Regions from separate parts of the Mesorhizobium sp. P2_E6 genome, predicted to be linked through region 1. Evidence: riboswitches for the same ligand, from Rfam matches in the RefSeq annotation. Region 1 holds a riboswitch; each other region holds the start of a gene.
The links. A riboswitch is a leader RNA that binds a small molecule or an ion and turns the genes downstream of it on or off. The one in region 1 is predicted to bind cobalamin.
Positions count from the first base shown of each region.

Region 2: it holds a riboswitch for cobalamin, as region 1 does, so the genes downstream of both, AC1D08_RS09010 (CbtB domain-containing protein) here and bluB (5,6-dimethylbenzimidazole synthase) in region 1, are expected to answer to the same signal.
Region 3: it holds a riboswitch for cobalamin, as region 1 does, so the genes downstream of both, AC1D08_RS09215 (DUF1636 family protein) here and bluB (5,6-dimethylbenzimidazole synthase) in region 1, are expected to answer to the same signal.

Region 1 is NZ_JBFUEQ010000002.1:240,641-242,834, forward strand. It holds gene AC1D08_RS05825 (histone deacetylase family protein) at 1-704, opposite strand, end outside; cobalamin riboswitch at 826-1,005, shown strand; partial or broken gene bluB (5,6-dimethylbenzimidazole synthase) at 1,066-1,683, shown strand; gene AC1D08_RS05835 (hypothetical protein) at 1,800-2,194, opposite strand, start outside.
Region 2 is NZ_JBFUEQ010000003.1:225,348-227,541, reverse strand. It holds gene AC1D08_RS09015 (aromatic ring-hydroxylating oxygenase subunit alpha) at 1-670, opposite strand, end outside; cobalamin riboswitch at 812-1,008, shown strand; gene AC1D08_RS09010 (CbtB domain-containing protein) at 1,045-1,224, shown strand; gene AC1D08_RS09005 (CbtA family protein) at 1,240-2,043, shown strand; gene cobU (bifunctional adenosylcobinamide kinase/adenosylcobinamide-phosphate guanylyltransferase) at 2,036-2,194, shown strand, end outside.
Region 3 is NZ_JBFUEQ010000003.1:270,248-272,441, forward strand. It holds gene AC1D08_RS09210 (winged helix-turn-helix domain-containing protein) at 1-557, shown strand, start outside; cobalamin riboswitch at 587-792, shown strand; gene AC1D08_RS09215 (DUF1636 family protein) at 832-1,260, shown strand; gene cobW (cobalamin biosynthesis protein CobW) at 1,263-2,194, shown strand, end outside.

The sequences.
Region 1 (2,194 bases):
GGCGCGAAATTGTCGAGCGCCGGCAGGATACGCGACAGCAAGGCATCACGAAAAACCTCGCTGCCGGTCTGCGGCGCCAGCGGCGCGTTGACGATGTTGCCGGCGCCGGTTTCGCTCTTCGCCCCGGTGCCGGGATAAAGCGGCATCTGGTGCGTCGAGCAATAGAGCACCGACGGATCGTCCCAGAAAATGTCCTGCGTGCCGTTGCCGTGATGCACGTCCCAGTCGACGACCGCAACGCGCTCGACGCCATGTTTCTTCTGCGCGTAGCGCGCGGCGATCGCCGCCGTGTTGAAGAGGCAGAAGCCCATGGCCGTGGTTTTTTCGGCATGGTGGCCGGGCGGCCGTGCGGCGACGAAGACATTGTCGGCGCGGCCGGCAAAGACATCGTCTACGGCGGCGTTGGCGGCGCCGATCGCGGTTATGGCCGCTTGCCAGCTCTTCGGGCTGACTGACGTGTCGGCGTCGATGCGGGCGATGCCCTCGTCGGGAATGGCGGCGCGGACGCGGGCGACGAAATCGGCGGGATGCGCGTAGAGAATGGTGGCCTCGTCGCCTTCAGGCGCCTTGATGCGATCGAGCCCGACAAAAGCCTCATCGTCGAGCACCCGTTCGATGGCGCGCAACCGGTCCGGCCGCTCGGGGTGACCGGGCGGCGTGATGTGTTCAAGGAAGATCGGATGGGTATAGAGACGAGTGGCCATCTCCCCTATCTAGTGCCCCGACGTCGCGATGGCCATGCGTTGTGGCCTGATGGCTGGGGAAAATCACACATGCGTCCATCGGTGTCGCTGCAGGCATTGGCGTCGTCAGCGCTTCGGCGTAAGGTCGCTGCCACTGCCTGGTGCCCGCCGCAAGCGGGAGAATCGGGAACACGGTTGAACTCCGTGGCGTGCCCAACGCTGTAAGGGGGACCGCGCCGGTAAATGCCACTGTCGATAACGGGAAGGCACCGGACGCGGGTTGATCCCGAGCCAGAAGACCGGCCTGGCAGGCATCGTCATCCGCATGGTCAGGCGGATGAAATGGATTGCAATCGCAAGGGGACACGCGATGCCGGAACACATGACCGCCTCTGTTGGCGACGGATTTGACCAGAATGCGCGCGATGCGGTCTATCGCGCCATGTTCACGCGGCGCGACGTGCGTAGCCATTTCCTGCCAACCGCGCTCGACGATGAGGTGCTGGCGCGGCTGCTGCTTGCAGCTCACCATGCGCCCTCGGTCGGCTTCATGCAGCCTTGGAATTTCATCGTTATTCGCGATGCCGAGCGACGGGAAAAAGTGCGTGACCTGTTCCTGGCGGCGCGTGAACAGGAACTGCCGGCCATCGCGGAAGAGCGACAGGCGCTTTACCGCAAGCTCAAGCTGGAAGGCATCTGCGAAAGCGCGCTCAACATCTGCATCACCTGCGACCGGCAGCGCTCGAAGGGTTCGCCACTGGGGCGCTGGCACAATCCGGAGATGGACCTCTACAGCACGGTCTGCGCGGTGCAGAATTTCTGGCTGGCGGCGCGCGCCGAGGGTGTCGGAGTCGGCTGGGTCAGCATCATCGAGGCGCAGGCATTGAAAAGCCTGCTGTCAATTCCCGAGCATGTGACGCCGGTCGCCTATCTCTGCGTCGGCCGTGTTTCTGAGTTCGCGCCAAAGCCGGACCTCGAAGCACATGGCTGGGGCCGCCGCTTGCCACTGCCGGAACTGATCATGAGCGAGACCTTTTGCGGGCAAGGTGAAGCGTCGCTCAAATCGACCGTGGCGCGCCTCAACGGCTTCGATGCCGCGCCGGCGACCACTGCCGATCAGCGCGTCGCGCCGGCCGTGCCCCAGCGCGAACCGCCGAAGGAGGCCAGCGCCTTGTCCTTGAGTTCCCTGAACTTCGACGACGCCTCGGCCAGCCGGGCGTCCCAGGCGGGATCGGGCACCTGGCCCTCGATGGTCCTGAAATAGACCTGCATCAGGCAGGCGATGGCGAAGGGTTCGATGAACGCCGCCTTGAAGGCCCAGGCGAAGACGATGGCGAGCACGAAAGCCCAGCCGGCAAGCTGCCCGGGCATGAGGAAAAGAATGGCGCCGGCAGGCGCCAGCATCAGCAGGAAGATGACAAACGAGACGCCCCACATGATGACCGCCAGCCAAACGGCGTTCTTGATCATGATCTTGCCGTTCTGGGCATAGAGCACGACGCCTTGCCGCG
Region 2 (2,194 bases), on a different contig from region 1:
AGATCGGCACCAGCCGCGACAGGTCCTTGTGGACGCCCGGACAATGCAGGCACTCGTTGAAGTTTTCCCAAAAGATCTTCCAGTTGCAGTTCATCACCTTTCGCAGCACATGGCCGGTAACAAGCGTCTCCAGCGGCCAGTTGGCGAGACTGCCGGATGCTGGATCGAAGGATATTTCCGCCGAGCCGGCGGCGTCCTCCTGCAGATTGACGAAGACAAAACCGCGCCATACGGAGAGCGCCACGCGATAGAGCGGATGATTTGCCTTGTCGAAGCCTTCCGGCAGCGACTTCGACGGCACGCGCACGAGGTCGCCGCGCAGCGAATAGGACCAGGCATGGTAGGGGCAGGTGATGAGCCGCGCCTTCAGCCGGCCTTCGCGTTCCTGGCAAAGCTGCGAGCCGCGATGGCGGCACGTGTTGTGGAAGGCGCGCAGTTCGCCGGTTTCGTCGCGGAGCGCGACGATTTCCTGCGTGCCGACGCGGAAGGTGCGGAATGAAAGCGGCTGCGCAAGGTCGGCCTCGCGGCAGACGAGCAACCAGCTTTTGTACCAGATGGCGTCGAGATCGCGCTGATAACTGTCCGCATCCCAATAGGCCGACGATGGCAGCGTGGGTTCGGCCCGGGTCAGGCCGTTGTAGGGATCGCGCTCGCTGGCAATGGGCTGCATGGCTGGCTTCCTGTGGACTTGTCAGCCGACACCCGACCACGGGAATTGTCAATTGTTGTGCCGGAGACCCGATTTATCTGGATGGCGCAATCGCGCTGGTTGTCGGCGGAATTTGGTTTGCCGGTCGCGACGATTTTCCCTATAGTCGCGCTTGTCGTCGGTTCCGTTTGGAGCCAAGAGGGAATGCGGTGCGGGCGGACTTGTTGCCCAATGCCGTGGCTGCCCCCGCAACTGTGTGCGGTAGTCCTCTCCATATGCCACTGAAGGTTTCTCTTCGGGAAGGTGGGGAAGGGCGCTGATCCGCGAGCCAGGAGACCTGCCGGCGACAGGAAACTGACTTCGATGCCCTCGGGTGGAGGGTGAAAGGACAAGACATGACTACCGCTTCCGTCTCCCTCGGCGCCTCCGTCTCCTCGCAGTCGCGCTTCATGCAGCTTGCACTCGTGGCGCTGCTCGGCATCTTCGTCGTCGGCTTTGTCGGCTTCTCGCATATCGATGCGGTCCACAATGCGGCTCACGACTATCGCCATTCGATGGCGTTTCCCTGCCACTGACGAGGATTTGACATCATGAACCTGTTTCGCAACGTCGTGTTCATCGCGGCGATCGCAGGGCTCGTGGCCGGCGTCGTTCTCGCATGCCTGCAGGCCTATGCCACCGTGCCGCTGATCCTCAAGGCGGAAGTCTACGAACAGGCCGGCGGCGGCCATCACCATGACCATGCCGCTCCTGCCGCAACCGATACCAGCGCCATGAGCACAGCCGCTCCGGCGGGGAATGCGATGAGCTCCGCCGCCCCGGCGCCGGCGGAAGCAGCCGCTCCGGCGGCGGAAGACGAAGGCTGGGCGCCGGCCGACGGTTTCGAGCGTTTCGCCTTCAGCGTTGTCGCCAATATCGTCACCGGCATCGGTTTTGCGCTGATCCTGGTCGCGGTTTCCGAATTCGCCGGCGGCATCGGCAATTGGCGCCAGGGCGTGTTCTGGGGCCTGGCCGGCTTTGCCGTGTTCACGCTGGCACCGGGCCTCGGCCTGCCACCGGAATTGCCTGCCATGCCGGCGGCCGATCTCACGCAGCGCCAGATCTGGTGGTGGGCGACGGTGGTGGCGACCGCGGCGGGTCTCGGCCTGATCGCGTTCCGCAAGTCGCTGCCGCTTGCAATCCTTGCCGTCCTGCTGATCGTCGCGCCGCATATTGTCGGCGCACCGCAGCCCGACAGTTTCGAGACGCCGATCCCGGAAGGCCTGCACCACCAGTTCGTGGTGGCGGTTACGGTGACCAACCTGGTGTTCTGGCTGGTGCTCGGCGCCGTCGTCGGCGTGGTGCGCGGCCGCTTCACCGGCACCGCGACCAGCCTGCGCGACAGCTTTGCCTGATCGCAGCAAGCTGACCTTCATCATCGGCGGTGCGCGCTCCGGCAAGAGCGCGCATGCCGAAACCCTGGCGACGGTTCTACCCTCGCCATGGACCTATATCGCCACGGCGCAAGCCTATGATGACGAAATGCGTGAGCGTATCGCGTTGCAC
Region 3 (2,194 bases), on a different contig from region 1:
TGCGCATTTCCGCCCGCGCCCACGGCATCGCGACATCAGGCGACCTGCGCGACTATTTCCGCCTGTCCCCCGCCGACATGAAGGGCCGACTGGAGGAACTGGTCGAAACAGGCGAACTGCTGCCTGTGCGTGTCGAAGGCTGGGACAAGCCGGCCTATCTTCATAAAGACGCCCGTCTGCCACGCAAGATCGAGGCCCGCGCTTTGCTGGCGCCGTTCGATCCGGTCGTCTTCGAACGGTCGCGCACCGAGCGGCTGTTCGACTTCCACTACCGCATCGAGATCTACACGCCAGCCGAAAAGCGCCAATACGGCTACTACGTCCTGCCGTTCCTGCTCGGCGACAGGATCGTGGCGCGCGTTGACCTCAAGGCCGACCGGCCAGCCGGTGTCCTGCGGGTCCATGCTGCTTACGCAGAGCCCGGCGCGCCGCCTGAAACCGCTGCAGAACTCTTCGAAGAATTGAAGCAGATGCAGGGCTGGCTCGGCCTTGAACGTATAGAGGTGACATCAGCCGGTGATTTGGGTCCGGCGCTGGCCGACCTGACCGTGTCGTAAGCCCACGTTGACACCGCCGCCCGCAAAAGCCTAAATCCGCTCCAGACGGTCTCCTCTCTTCAACGAGAGGAGCCAAGAGGGAATGCGGTGCGAAATTCCGATTTCAAATCCGCGGCTGTCCCCGCAACTGTAAGCGACGAGCCAAGGCCGAAAGCCACTGGGGTATTCCCGGGAAGGCGGCTACCCAAGGCGATGACCCGCGAGCCAGGAGACCTGCCGTCTGCGACTGTAGAATCCGATCGCCCGGCGGGTTTCCGGGCAAGGAGCCCAATTTTTGGACCACGACAGCAGTTTTTCCGCTGGCACAGCGGACAATTCGTCCGGCGAGAGCGATGCCCTTGCCGGCGTGACCGTGATCGTCTGTGCCTCCTGTCGCGATGAAACCGGTTCCGATGCCCATCCCCGCGCCGGCGAACTGCTCGCGGACGACACGCGTCACGCCGCGTCTGGCCAAGACATCCGCGTCCGCACGGTCGAATGCCTCGGCAATTGCAAGCGCCGGCTCAGTGCCGCCATCCTGCGCGATGGTTGCTGGAGCTACGTCTTCGGCGACCTGACCACATCCAGCGGCGCCGACCTCGTCACAGGGGCAAAACTCTTCGCCACCTCGACCGACGGCCTGATCCCGTGGCGCGGCCGTCCAGATAGCCTCAAGCGCGGCCTCGTGGCCCGCATCCCTCCCCTCGACCTGCTGAAGGACTGATCATGACTGCCTCCGTCTCCCGCGTCCCCTGCACCGTCGTCACCGGCTTCCTCGGCGCCGGCAAGACGACGCTGATCCGCCATCTCCTGGAAAACGCCGGCGGCAAGCGGATCGCCATCATCGTCAACGAGTTCGGCGACATCGGCATCGACGGCGAAATCCTGAAGGGCTGCGGCATCGACACCTGCCCGGAGGAAAACATCGTCGAACTGTCCAATGGCTGCATCTGCTGCACCGTTGCCGACGATTTCGTGCCGGCGCTCGACCAGATCCTGTCGTTGACGCCGAAGGTCGACCACATCTTGATCGAGACCTCGGGTCTGGCTCTGCCCAAGCCACTGGTCCAGGCTTTCCAGTGGCCGACGGTGAAGAGCCGCGTGACGGTCGATGGCGTCATCGCCGTCGTCGACGGTCCCGCACTCGCCGAAGGCCGCGTCGCCAATGACATGGACGCACTTCAGGCACAGCGCGCCCAGGATGAGACGCTCGATCACGACGATCCGGTCGAGGAGGTGTTCGAGGACCAGATCGCCTGCGCCGACCTGATCATCCTGTCGAAGAGCGACCTGATGGACACCGCCGGCTCCGCCCGCGCCAACGCCATCATCAACGAGCACATCGCTCGCGCCGTGAAGATCGTGCCGACGTCGCAAGGCAAGGTCGATCCGTCGGTGCTGCTTGGTCTTGGCCTTGCCGTCGAGGACGATATCGAGAACCGCAAGACCCACCACGACGACGAACTCGACCACGAGCACGACGACTTCGACTCTTTCGTCATCGACATTGCCTCGATCGCCAATCCCGACGAGCTGGCAAAGCGCGTCGCCACCGCCGCCGAGGAAGAAAACGTGCTGCGCGTGAAAGGCTTCGTCGAGGTTGGCGGCAAGCCGATGCGGCTCTTGCTGCAGGCCGTGGGACCGCGCGTCAATCACTA